Regions from separate parts of the Streptomyces sp. NPDC001941 genome, predicted to be linked through region 3. Evidence: riboswitches for the same ligand, from Rfam matches in the RefSeq annotation. Region 3 holds a riboswitch; each other region holds the start of a gene.
The links. Region 3 has a riboswitch for cyclic di-AMP ahead of ABT160_RS19420 (M23 family metallopeptidase). Riboswitches for the same ligand answer to the same signal wherever they lie in the genome.

Region 1 (3,171 bases), on a different contig from region 3:
TCCTCGATGGAGACCAGCGGGTACGCGGAGACGAGCTCCTCGTAGTACTCGGTCATCTCGGCGGCCGAGCGGGACTTGCCCTCGAACTCGTACTTGCCGTCCTTGTAGAACTCGGACGCGGCGACGTCGAGCGCGAGCGCGATCTGCTCGCCCGGCACGTAGCCGGCCTGCTTGATGGCCTCGAGGATGAGGTCCAGGGCGGCGCGGTTGGACTCCAGGTTCGGCGCGAAGCCGCCCTCGTCGCCCAGGCCGGTGGACAGGCCCTTGCTCTTCAGGACCTTCTTGAGGGTGTGGTAGACCTCGGTGCCCCAGCGCAGCGCCTCGGAGAAGGACTCCGCGCCGATCGGGGCGATCATGAACTCCTGGATGTCCACGTTGGAGTCGGCGTGCGACCCACCGTTGAGGATGTTCATCATCGGGACGGGCAGCAGGTGCGCGTTCGGGCCGCCCAGGTAGCGGAACAGCGGCAGGTCGCTGGCCTCGGACGCGGCGTGGGCGACGGCGAGGGAGACGCCGAGGATGGCGTTGGCGCCGAGCGAGCCCTTGTTGTCCGTGGCGTCCAGGTCGAACATGGCCTGGTCGATCAGGCGCTGCTCGGTGGCGTCGTAGCCGACGAGCTCCGGGCCGATCTGCTCGATGACGGCGAGGACGGCCTTCTCGACACCCTTGCCCTGGTAGCGGTTCGGGTCACCGTCGCGGAGCTCGATGGCCTCGAAGGCACCGGTGGAGGCACCGGACGGAACGGCGGCACGACCCGTGCTGCCGTCGTCGAGGCCGACCTCGACCTCGACCGTGGGGTTGCCTCGGGAGTCCAGGATTTCCCGGGCTACGACGACGTCGATGGACGGCACGAGCATCTCCTTCTGGGATGTGACGCATAAGAGGTGCGAGGTCTGATGGCCTTGCGACAAGAGCCTAACCGGCTCTGGGGCGTCGGCCAGCCGAGCGCCCGCCCGCTGGGACGAAAAAGGGCACAAGGGCCTGTATTACGGGGCGAAAGACAGCAAAATTACCTGCCGGTAATCAGGATGTGCCGGGCCCCGCGCAAACGAGTGCCCGCGGGCGGGAATCCCGCGGGCCGGTGATCCTGCGGGCCGGTGATCCCGCGGTCTGCTGTTCCCGCGGTCCGGTAGCCGAACAGGGAGCGCCCGATACGCGGGAACCCCGGCCCGGGGCGCATGGGGGGGGGATATGCGCGCCGGGCCGGGGTGGCCTGTCACCGCGGAACCGTGGGGCCCGTCCGTCCGCCGAGGGGCGGACCCCGGGGGCACTCAGCTCAGGTCGAGCTGCTGGCCCACGTAGATCAGGTCCGCGTCGGGGACGATGTCCTTGTTCAGGTCGTACAGCTTCTGCCAGCCGCCCTTGACGCCGTGGGCGGTCGCGATGGTGCCCAGGGTGTCGCCGGCCTTGACGGTGTACTCGCCGTCGCCCTTCTTGATGGTGGCCGGGCGCTCGCTGCGGGAGCTGCGCTCCTGCTGCTGCGGCTGCTCCTGGCGCTCGGAGCGCTGCGACTTCTGCTGGCGCTGCTGCTGCGGCTGGGCCTGCTGCTGCGAGCCGCCGTCGTCCGAGCCGCCGCCGTTGTACGAGGCACCGGACAGGCCGACGCCGCAGCTCGGCCAGGCGCCCTTGCCCTGAGAGGCGAGGACCTTCTCGGCGACCTGGATCTGCTGGGACTTGGAGGCCTGGTCGGCGCTGGAGGCGTAGTTGTTGCCGCCGTAGGCCGCCCAGGTGGAGGACGAGAACTGCAGGCCGCCGTAGTAGCCGTTGCCCGTGTTGATCGACCAGTTGCCGCCGGACTCGCACTGCGCGACGCGGTCCCACTCGCCGGAGCTGGCGGCCGAGGCGGTGCCGGCCCCCATCAGCGGGACGGCCACGGCCGCACCGGTGACACCGGCGAGCGTGGCGATGCGGACGGCCTTGGACGGGCGGCGGTGCTTGCCCTTGCTGGAAAGCAGCATGGAACTTCTCCTCACCGACGCCTACGAGGTGAGCTGTCGGGTTCGGGCTGTGAGTTGCCCGGCCGCGCGACCTAGCGCGCGGCTTCACCCCAAGCCGCTCTCGTCCTCAACGGACGGGAGGGGCACTTACCTTGGGTCCCCCGCTCCTGCCTTCGGCGCATGACGCGACGACTGTTCCCGACGTCCGGCGGCAGGATTCGGCGTACCGGTCGGCGGGGCCCGCGGTGGCGAGCGGTGACGACCGTAAACACAGACCTCCCCCGAGTTCAAAGAGGCCCATCAGGGAAATATCGCCCCTACTTGCCCTGACGGAACGGACGTTTGCGCAGGTGAGGGGCGACAGGGGCGGACCGGGCGGACGGGACACGCCAGTTGGGCAAGAGAGACCCATGTCTCACTTGCACAGAACCGGACATTCAGCCCCGAACCGCCCCGCGCATCAGCCCTCAGCGCCGTCCAGGTCGAGGCTCTGGCCGGGCAGGATGAGGTCCGGATCGCCGCCCACGACGCCCTTGTTCGCCTCGTACAGCGCCGGCCAGCCGCCGCGCACCTCGTGCGCGTCGGCGATCGCCCAGAGGTTGTCCCCGGGGCGGACGGTGTACGTACCGTCCTCGGCGCCCCCGGCGTGCTCGGCCGGGTCGGTGGACGGCTCGGCCGAGGGCCCCGCGCCGCCCGTGCCCGACGGGATCCCGTCACGGGCCGGGAGCTCACCGCGCGAGGCGTGGCCCCCGCCGTCGCGCTGCTCGTCCGTACTGCCGGGGCCGGGGGACGTGCTCGCGTCCCCCTCGGGCGCCGGGGAGCCCCGGTGCTTGCCCTTGGCCGGCGCGTCCTGCCCGTCGGCGTCCGGTCTCGGCGACGCGGACGTGCCGGAGGAGGGCTTGGCGGGCGAGGGGGTGGCGCCGGGCGCGGTCGAGCCGGAGGGCGTGCCGCCCGGCGCGGGCGTCGCGGAGTCCTCCGGGTCCGTCTCGGGGGCGCTGGTGGAGGGGCTGGGCGTCGGGGTGGCGGGGACGCCGGGGTTCTCCACGCCGCTGCCCTCGGGGGCGGTCAGGCCGGCGATCGGGGCGCAGGTCAGCCAGGGGCGGGTGCCCTGGTCGGCCAGGATCTTGTCGGCCACGGCGATCTGCTGGGCCCGGGTCGCCAGGTCGGCGCGCGGGGCGTGGGCGGTGCCGCCGTACGCCTCCCAGGCCGTCTGGGTCAGCCGGAGTCCGCCGTA
Region 2 (3,171 bases), on a different contig from region 3:
CCGCCGAGCTGGAGCGCTGCGGCGCCACGCTCGACGCGCACGCGGACCACCCGGGCGTGCGGGTCTCGCTGGAGGTGCCGGTCTCCCGGCTCGCCAAGGCGCTGGGGCTGCTCGCGGAGGCGCTGCGGGCGCCCGCGTTCTCCGACGGCGAGGTGGAGCGCCTGGTGGGCAACCGCCTGGACGAGATCCCGCACGAGAGCGCCAACCCGGCGCGCCGGGCCGCCAAGCAGCTGTCGAAGGAGCTGTTCCCGGCGGACTCGCGGATGTCCCGGCCGCGCCAGGGCACCGAGGAGACCGTCGCCCGGATCGACTCCGCGGCGGTGCGCGCCTTCTACGAGGCGCACGTGCGCCCCGCCACGGCGACCGCGGTGGTGGTCGGCGACCTGACCGGGGTCGACCTGGACGCGCTGCTCGCCGACACGCTGGGCGCCTGGACGGGCGACCCGGGCGCGTCCCGGCCGGTCCCGGCGGTCACCGCCGACGACCGGGGCCGGGTGGTCGTGGTGGACCGCCCCGGGGCCGTGCAGACGCAGCTGCTGATCGGCCGCGTGGGCGCCGACCGGCACGACCGGGTGTGGCCGGCCCAGGTGCTCGGCACGTACTGCCTGGGCGGCACCCTGACGTCCCGTCTGGACCGGGTGCTGCGCGAGGAGAAGGGCTACACCTACGGGGTGCGGGCCTTCGGCCAGGTGCTGCGCTCGGGCCCGGACGGCGCGGGCGCCTCCCTGCTCGCGATCAGCGGCTCGGTGGACACGCCCAACACGGGCCCGGCGCTGGCGGACCTGTGGCAGGTGCTGCGGACGCTGGCGGAGGGAGGCCTGACCGACGCCGAGCGGGACGTGGCGGTGCAGAACCTGGTGGGCGTCGCCCCGCTGAAGTACGAGACGGCGGCGTCGGTCGCGGCGACCCTGGCGGACCAGGTGGAGCAGCACCTGCCCGACGACTTCCAGGCGCAGCTGTACGCCCGTCTCGCGGAGACGGGGACCGTGGAGGCGACGGCGGCCGTCGTCAGCGCCTTCCCGGTGGACCGGCTCGTCACGGTGCTGGTCGGGGACGCGGCGCAGATCGCGGAGCCGGTGCGGGCGCTGGGCATCGGCGAGGTGACGGTGGTCACCGGCTGACGGCCTGTCATCAGGGCGGACGGCCCGCGGAGGACCCCGGCGTGAGCGTTTCGCCGGGGGTCCTCCCTTATGTCCGGTTTGTTGGTGAGGTTGCCTGTCCGTCCTGTGGCGTGCGCTACAAAACGTCGTGTCTGTTTGGTGATTGAAAGAGGAGACGCTTAGCGTTCTGGACCGTTGGAACTGTCCGTGAGCCGTCCCCGCCGCACCCGCGGCAGCGCGGGCAGTCATCGCCGAGTCCCCGTCAGGCGCGAGCCTGGGGAGCCGGGGACCCACTCAGTCCCTGGGGTGAATCGGACGCCCTGCGAGGGGCGACCGTAGGAGACCTTCCTGCTCCGAACCCGTCAGCTAACCCGGTAGGCGAGAAGGAAGGAAAGGAAACAGCTCCTACATGGCGTTCACCCGTGCCACCGGGAAGCACCGTGGTCCGAGCCGTCTGGCGCGCCGCAGCGCCGGCGTCGCCTCGATCGCGACCATCGCCACCACCGGCGTCATCGGCACCCTCGCCTCCCCGGCGCTCGCCGCCGACGGGGAAGCCCCCTCGGTCGAGCAGACCGGACTGAACGCGGCCGTCGTCGCCGAGTCCCTCGCCGACCGCATCAACGCGCAGGCCGAGGCCCAGGAGCAGGAGGCCGCCCAGGCCCTCGCCAGGGCCAAGGCCGAGGCGGAGGCCAAGCGCAAGGCCGAGGCCCGCGCCAAGGCCGCCCGCGAGGCCAAGGAGCGCGCCGCCCGCGAGGCCGAGCGCAAGCGCCTGAACAGCTTCGTGGCGCCCATCTCCGGCAGCTACGTCTCCACCGGCTACAAGACCGGTGGCTCCATCTGGTCCTCCGGCAGCCACACCGGCATCGACTTCCACGCGGCCAGCGGCACCCCGGTGCACGCGGTCGGCCTGGGCACCGTCGTCGAGGCGGGCTGGGGCGGGGCGTACGGCAACAACGTCGTCATCCGCATGAACGACGGCACGTACACCCAGTACGGCCACCTGTCCTCCATCGGCGTGTCGGTGGGCCAGACGGTGGAGCCGGGCCAGCAGATAGCCCTCTCGGGCAACACCGGCAACACCACCGGCCCGCACCTGCACTTCGAGGCCCGCTCGGGCGAGGGGTACGGCTCCGACATGGACCCGATCGCCTACCTGCGCGCGCACGGCGTCGGCGTCTGAGCCGCACGCCCCGCAGCACCTCCCACGAGGCCCCCGCCGACCCGGCGGGGGCCTCGTGCGCTTCCCGCGCCGACCCCCGCCCCGTGCGCCCCGGTGAACCTCCGCGGCGGACAAAAGAATTCGGACGATTCCCGGGAGCCATCGGAATTCGCGGCCCGCTGTCATAGAGTCGAACAAGTGCGGTGCAGCACAATGGCGCCGTCACGACCCCGGGCCGGGGTGGACGAATTCGGAGGCTCTGTATGCGCGTTCCCGCTCACTCGGTATGCACGGCGATCCGCGACGACATCGTGTCCGGTGCCTTCGAGCGCGGCGGCCGGCTGACCGAGGAGCAGCTCGCCCGCCGGTACGGGGTCTCCCGCGTCCCGGTCCGCGAGGCGCTGCGCACCCTGGAGTCCGAGGGCTTCGTCACCACCCGCCGCCACGCGGGCGCGTGCGTGGCCGAGCCGACCGCCCAGGAGGCCGCCGACCTCCTGGAGATCCGTACGCTCCTGGAGCCGCTGGGCGCCGCCCGGGCCGCCCAGCACCGCAGCGAGGCCCACCTCAAGGTGCTGCGCGGCCTGGTCAGGCTGGGCCAGGCGCGGGCGCGCGGCGGCCAGGGGGAGGACCTGCGGTCGCTGGACGGCTGGTTCCACGAGACGCTGGCGCAGGCGGCGGGCAGCCCGGGCCTGAGCTCCCTGCTGACCCAGCTGCGGCACAAGATCGCCTGGATGTACGTGGTCGAGCAGCCGGCCCGTCCGCTGGAGACCTGGGCCGAGCACGGCGCGATCGTGGACGCGGTGGCGCGCGGCGACGCGGAGCGGGCGCGCTCGCTGACCGCGCTGCACGCCGAGCGCGGACTGCCGGCGCACCGGCTGCGCGTGAGGACTTCGCAACACGCCGTAAACAGTG
Region 3 (3,171 bases):
TGCGGCCGCGCTCGCTCTCCAGGTGCTGGGCGGCGCCCTGGGCGCGGGCGCTGTCGACGGCGGTGCCCGGGCGGTACTTGCCGGTCAGGAAGCCGGAGGCCAGGCCGTAGTACGGGACGGCGGCGAGCCCGTGGTCGCGGGCCACGTCCAGCAGCGGGCCCTCGTAGGTGTCGCGGGAGACCAGGTTGTAGTGCGGCTGGAGCGCGACGTAGCGGGCCAGGCCCTCGCGGTCGGAGACCTCCAGGGCCTCGCGCAGCCGCTCGGGCGAGATGTTGGACGCGGCGATCGCCCGCACCTTGCCGGCCCGCACCAGCTCGTCGAGCGCGCCGAGGAACTCCTCGACCGGCACGGACGGGTCGTCGTAGTGCGTGTAGTAGAGGTCGATGTGGTCGGTGCCCAGGCGGCGCAGCGACTCCTCGGCGGCGCCCTTGATGGTGGCGGCGCCGAGGCCCTTGAAGCCGGGCTGGGCGCCCGCCTTGGTGGCGATCACGACGTCGTCGCGGTTGCCGCGCGCGGCCAGCCACTGGCCGATCACGGTCTCGGACTCTCCGCCTTGGTTGCCCTGCACCCAGTGGGAGTAGGCGTCGGCGGTGTCGATGAAGTTGCCGCCCGCCGCGGTGTAGGCGTCGAGGACGGCGAAGGACTGGTCGCGGTCGGCGGTCCAGCCGAAGACGTTGCCCCCGAGGGCGAGCGGGTGGACGGACAGGTCGGAAGCGCCCAGAGCGCGGCGAAGGGTCATACGGGGTGAACAGCGCGCCCGGGGGCGCGTGTTCCGGATTCCCCGTACGACCCTGCGGCGTCGGACCCCGTACGACCCTGCGGCCGGACCCGGTGTCGGGCCCGGCCCCGGGCGTCAGGCCTTCAGACCTTCAGGCCCTTCGAGCCGAGCCAGCCCATCGGGTCGATGCCGGTCCCGCCGGGCGTGTGCACCTCCAGGTGCAGGTGCGGCCCGGTCACGTTGCCGGTGGCGCCGACGCGGCCGATGGTCTCGCCGGTGCCGACCTGCTCGCCCGCGCCGACGGTCATCGACGACAGGTGGCAGTACCAGAGTTCGGTGCCGTCCTCGAGCTCCAGGACGATGCGGTAGCCGTACGCGCCGGACCAGCCGGCCGACTTCACGGTGGCGCCGTGCACGGCCTTGACCGGGGTACCGGTCGGGGCGGCGAAGTCCAGGCCGGTGTGGTGCCCGGAGGACCACATGGAGCCGGACTGGCCGTAGGTGGAGGTGATCGTGTACGAGGACGTGGGCAGCGAGTAGCTGGCGGCGAGCTTGGCCAGGCGCTCGGCCTCGGCCTTCGCGGCGGCCTCGGCGGCGGCCTTCTTCTTCGCCTCGTCGGCCTTCTTCGCGGCGGCCTTCTGCTGCTGCGCGGCCTGCTCGGCGGCGGCCTTGGCGGCGGCCTGCTCGGCGGCGGCCCGGGTCTCGGCCTCGGCGGAGGCCTGCTGCTGCTCGGCCTGCTGGAGGATGCGGGCGCGCAGGGCCTCGCCCGCGGTGCCGCCCTCGGAGGCGTCGTCGGCCCCGGTGGTCGCGGCGGCGGTCAGGGGCCGGGTGTTCCGGTCGGTCGCGTCGTCGTGGGCGACCAGGGCGCCGATGCCGGGCAGCGAGGCGGCGTCGGGGAGTTCGGGCAGGTCGGGCAGGTCCGGCAGCGATATGGAGACCGGGGGCTTGTCCTGGGCGGTGGCCATCCCCGCGCCGCCGACCGCGGCGATGACGCCGACGCCGAGGACGGTGGAGCTGCGGGCGAGTCCGCCGCGCTGGCGGGCCACGCGGTGCCGGCCGCGGACGGGCCGTACGGATTCCTCGGTGGGGTTCCACTCCTGCCACTCGGGGGGCGCGGAGGGACTGTTCCAGTCCTGCTGGGCAGGGCCGGACGGGACGGGCGGGGTCGCCACGGAGGCGTGCTCCTTCCTTCCTTCTCGCCTACCGGGTTAGCTGACGGGTTCGGAGCAGGAAGGTCTCCTACGGGCATGCGTGATGCCCGATTCACCCCAAGTTGGTGGTTCCCCGGTTCCCTCGCGGGATTCGGCGCGTGCGCACGGTGCCGCCTCTGGCGGCGGCGGGGACGACCGCGCTGCGTTATCGAACGTTAATAGACACGGGGGTCCGATTCCAAGCTGTTCCGGCTTGATCGTTAAGCCCTCCGGCCGGGACTTAAGCAGGCAGATCCGGGCGGAACGGCGCAGTTGACGGAGCGTCGGCCGATCATCATTTTCTGACGGTGTGTCAAATGTTATGCGCAGCGGCGCCTTCCGCTCACACCGCGTGAGCGGGCGCGGGCGCCCCGCCCTGGCGGCCCCTCAGCCCCCGCGCGGCCCCCGCACCACCGGCATCGTCCGCCGCCGCTCCGGCTGCCCGGCCGCCGGGCGCGCCACCGCCAGCAGCGCCATGTCGTCGCTGGCGCCCCCGCCCGTGTAGCGGCGCACGTCGTCCACCAGCGCGTCGAGCAGTTCGTCGGGCCCCGGGAAGATCCGCCCGGCCAGCCGCTCCGCCGGGTCGTAGAAGACGCCCCGCGCGTCCCGCGCCTCGCTCAGCCCGTCCGTGTACAGCAGCAGCGTGGTGCCCGGCGGGAACGCCGCCTCGTCCGCCCGGTCCGGCCAGGTCCCCAGGTCGCCCATGCCCAGCGGCAGCGCGGGCTCGCTCGGTTCGAGGAGGTCCAGGTCCCCGTCCGCGTACAGCAGCAGCGGCTCGGGGTGGCCCCGGTTGACCACCCGCAGCACGCCCTCGCCGCGCGGGATCTCGGCGAGCAGCGCGGTCGTGAAGCCCTCGAAGGCGTCCAGGCCGTCGCGCCGGGTGCCCTCCCGCGCCAGCGCCCGCTCCAGGCGCTGGGCCACGCCCTCCAGGGTGCGCTCCTGCTCGGCCGCCTCCCGGAAGGCGCCGATCACCACCGCCACCGCCTCCACCGCCTGCAGCCCCTTGCCCCGCACGTCGCCCACCACCAGGCGCACCCCGAAGGGCGTGTCCTGCACCGCGAACAGGTCGCCCCCGATGAACGCGTCCGCCTGCGCCGCCTCGTAGCGCGCCGCGATGTGCAGCCCGCCGATCCGGTCGGCGGGCGTGGGCAGCACCGCCCGCTGGGCCGTCTCGGCGATCTCGCGCGCCGAGGCGAGCCGCCGCCCGCTGCGCCGCACCACCCGGTTGATCAGCAGCGCCAGGCCGGACACGGTCAGCACGGT
Region 4 (3,171 bases), on a different contig from region 3:
ACGCCCTCGGTGAAGCTGTCACCGATCGCCACGTACGACCCGAATGCGTCTCTGTCTCTGGATCTCGAATCGTCTGCCACGTGCACACATCTTTCCCTTACGGATGTGACCTACGCGACCGTAAGGAGGGGTTGACGCGGGGTGAGATTCGCCACCGGTCAAGTTTCCTCCAAGCAGGAATACGGGCCGGCGCACGCCGAGGGGCCCCGCACGCGGACGCGTGCGGGGCCCCTCCGTTCGGGTGGACGGCGCCGGCGGGCGGCGCGGGTGGACGGTGCGTCAGAGGGACGCGCCGTGCTGGCGCAGGTACGCCACCGGGTCGATGTCGGAGCCGTAGTCGGGCGAGGTGCGCATCTCGAAGTGCAGGTGCGGTCCGGTGACGTTCCCGGTGGAGCCGGAGAGGCCGATCCGGTCGCCCTCGCCGACGCTCTGGCCGGCCGAGACGGAGAGCGAGGAGAGGTGGGCGTACTGGGAGTAGTTGCCGTCCGCGTGGCGGATGACGACCTGGTTGCCGTACGCGCCGCCCCAGCCCGCGGAGACCACGGTGCCCTGGCCGACGGCGTGCACCGGGGTGCCGCTGGAGGCGGAGAAGTCGACGCCCGTGTGGTAGCCGGAGGACCACATGCCGCCGGAGGCGCGGTAGGGGGTGGTGACGCCCGCGTCGACGGGAGCGGTGAAGCCGGAGCCGCCGCCACCGCGGGCGGAGGTCCGGGTGTTCTCCGAGCGCGTGGCGCCGGAGGAGTCGTCGGAGTCGTCGGAGGCCTGCGGCGCCGACGGGCGCGGCTGCTCCTTCGGGGCGGTGCGCTCGGCCTTCGGGGCGGCGGCGCCCGCGGGGGCCTTGGCACCCAGGGTGAGCTTCATGCCGGGCAGGATCAGGGACGGGTCCCCGCCGACGACGGTGCGGTTGTCCTCGTACAGCTTCTGCCAGCCGCCGCTGAGCCGCCGCTCCTCGGCGATCTTCGACAGGTAGTCGCCGCTGACGACGGTGTACGTGGTGGCCCGGGTCTTCGCCGGGGCCTTCGCCGCCACCTGGGCGACGGGCTTCGCGGCGGCCCGCTGCTGGACCGGGGCGGGCGCCTCGGGGGCGGCCTGCTGCGCGGCGTGGGCGCCGGTGGCGCCGATCAGCGGGAGGGCGAGGGCGGCCCCGCCGGTTCCGGCGGCGGCGAGGCCGCGGCCGAGCGGACGGGCCTTGGGACGTCGGTGCTTACCCTTCGCGGGCATGGGGCATTCCTCTCCGGCGCCTGCGAGGTGAGCTGTCGGGTTCGGGCTGGAGGTGCCCGGCCGTACGGAATTCCGTACGGCTTAACCCCGAGCCGTCCGTGGGTACGGAAACGGCGTTCTACCTGGGTCCCCCGCTCCTGCCACGCGTGGATGGGTGCGAATTCCGGGCGGCGGCAGGATTAGGCGGTCCGACCGGATTGACGGTGACCGTAAACGAGCGGGACGGACGGGAACAAGCGGTTCGGCGAATCCCGCATTCGAACGCGGGACTTTACCCCCGGATTACCGTCACCCTCCGTGGATTTTCGATCTTCGCGGTTCGTCGATCGCGCTTGTCGGCACGGTATTCGGCGCACCGTGCACCAGCACGCAACGTCACGGGTATGAGCCTGCTCACGTGCCCCGGACCAATTGAGCAGGGACCGGGGCACGATGGAGTGAATTCCAGGAAGAAGGAAGAAGGTCCCCAATCGGTCATATACGGATAGAAGGTTCAGACACCCCGCCGGAGGGCCGGGTGCGCCGCGGCTCAGGAGAACGGGTCAGGAGTGGTCCGTCCCGCGCCAGTACCGCACGAACTCCACGGCGGTCCGCCGCCCCTCCTCCACCAGCGCGTCCCGCGCCCGCGCGCCGATCGCGAAGTCGGTCACGCCGACGCCCGAGCAGTCCACCGCGATGGTCCGCTCGCGCACGCCGGGCCGGTCCAGGTGCGTCTGGTCGCGCCCCACCAGCGCGGTGGTCACCACCTGCTGCGCCAGCTGGAGCGGCGGCCACATCACCCGCGCGGCCAGCGGGAACAGCTGGGCGATCCCGGCGGGCAGGTCGGGCAGGATCCGTACGCCGAAGGACGGCCAGCGGCTCGGCCGCCCGTCGGTGCGGTCGAAGATCTCCACCGCGAAGTTCGACAGGCTGCCGCCGTCCACGAGGACCGAGGACTCCCCCGTGACCGGGTCCCGCAGGGAGCACGGCCGGAAGTAGAACGGGATCGACAGCGAGCAGCGCACCGCGTCCGCGACGACCTGCGCGTCCGGGTCGAGGTGGAAGAGCCGGTAGTCCCAGGGCAGCCGCAGCAGCCGCCCCCGGGTCACGTCGGTGACCAGGACGACCAGCTTGTAGCGCTGGTCCTCGGGCAGGTCCGCCGACGCCCCGGGGTCCTCGTACCGCAGGTCGCCGAAGGTGCGCACGCCCAGCTCCGCCAGTTCGCGCTCCAGCCAGTCGCGGATCCAGGCGCCCCGGTAGGCGCCGCTCGCCCCGGCCAGGCCCACGCCCTCGCTCAGCAGCGGGACCCCGGGCGGCAGCCGGTCCGGCACCCGGGCCAGGTCCAGCCGCTCCACGGCCGCCCGCAGCTCCTTGGCGCCCGCCCCGGCCGCGACCAGCGCCGCGGCGATCGCGCCGACCGAGGTGCCGGCCGCGCGCGGGAAGGCGTAGCCCTCCTCCTGGAGGCCGATGACCGCGCCCGCGGCGCCCAGGCCGCGCACGCCGCCGCCCTCCAGGACCAGGTCGGCGCGGGGCGCGCCGGTGGGACCGGTCGCCACGGCCTAGCCCTCCCGGCCCGCGACGCGCCAGGGCGCGAAGGCGTTCCGCACGCCGCTGAGCGCGGTGCGCAGTTCGGGGTGGTGCCTCAATAGCACGGTCAGCATGGAGTTGTCGTCGATCCAGCGCATTCCGGCCTTCGAGTACACCTCGGGGGTGTAGTACTCGGTGAAGAACCGGTCGCTGTTGAGGCGGCGCGACGCCATCAGGATGAAGATCCGGAATGCCGTGTCGCTGAAGGCGAATCCGGCCGGGAGTTTCTCCGCGTACAGGCCCACCTGGAGGTCGACCCTTTCGATGTCGCCGGAGTAGAGGCGTTCGATCTCGCGCGCCCATTCCTTGTTGTCCGTCAGTTCCGCGAAGTTCCGGGCGGGCTTGAGGTGCAGGAGCCTGCGGAACTCGTTGTAACGGGGCACG

Region 1: linked by a shared signal. The riboswitch ahead of ABT160_RS12740 (transglycosylase family protein) and the one ahead of ABT160_RS19420 (M23 family metallopeptidase) in region 3 are both predicted to bind cyclic di-AMP.
Region 2: linked by a shared signal. The riboswitch ahead of ABT160_RS35265 (M23 family metallopeptidase) and the one ahead of ABT160_RS19420 (M23 family metallopeptidase) in region 3 are both predicted to bind cyclic di-AMP.
Region 4: linked by a shared signal. The riboswitch ahead of ABT160_RS21405 (M23 family metallopeptidase) and the one ahead of ABT160_RS19420 (M23 family metallopeptidase) in region 3 are both predicted to bind cyclic di-AMP.

The regions. Positions count from the first base shown of each region.
Region 1 is NZ_JBEOYE010000013.1:88,750-91,920, reverse strand. It holds gene eno (phosphopyruvate hydratase) at 1-851, opposite strand, end outside; gene ABT160_RS12740 (transglycosylase family protein) at 1,272-1,958, opposite strand; cyclic di-AMP (ydaO/yuaA leader) riboswitch at 1,962-2,126, opposite strand; gene ABT160_RS12735 (LysM peptidoglycan-binding domain-containing protein) at 2,398-3,171, opposite strand, start outside.
Region 2 is NZ_JBEOYE010000076.1:21,769-24,939, reverse strand. It holds gene ABT160_RS35270 (M16 family metallopeptidase) at 1-1,121, shown strand, start outside; cyclic di-AMP (ydaO/yuaA leader) riboswitch at 1,340-1,495, shown strand; gene ABT160_RS35265 (M23 family metallopeptidase) at 1,510-2,280, shown strand; gene ABT160_RS35260 (GntR family transcriptional regulator) at 2,523-3,171, shown strand, end outside.
Region 3 is NZ_JBEOYE010000026.1:81,405-84,575, reverse strand. It holds gene ABT160_RS19425 (aldo/keto reductase) at 1-739, opposite strand, end outside; gene ABT160_RS19420 (M23 family metallopeptidase) at 862-1,890, opposite strand; cyclic di-AMP (ydaO/yuaA leader) riboswitch at 1,901-2,036, opposite strand; gene ABT160_RS19415 (PP2C family protein-serine/threonine phosphatase) at 2,296-3,171, opposite strand, start outside.
Region 4 is NZ_JBEOYE010000031.1:5,266-8,436, reverse strand. It holds gene ABT160_RS21410 (SGNH/GDSL hydrolase family protein) at 1-80, opposite strand, end outside; gene ABT160_RS21405 (M23 family metallopeptidase) at 280-1,221, opposite strand; cyclic di-AMP (ydaO/yuaA leader) riboswitch at 1,226-1,388, opposite strand; gene ABT160_RS21400 (patatin-like phospholipase family protein) at 1,764-2,756, opposite strand; gene ABT160_RS21395 (peroxidase family protein) at 2,760-3,171, opposite strand, start outside.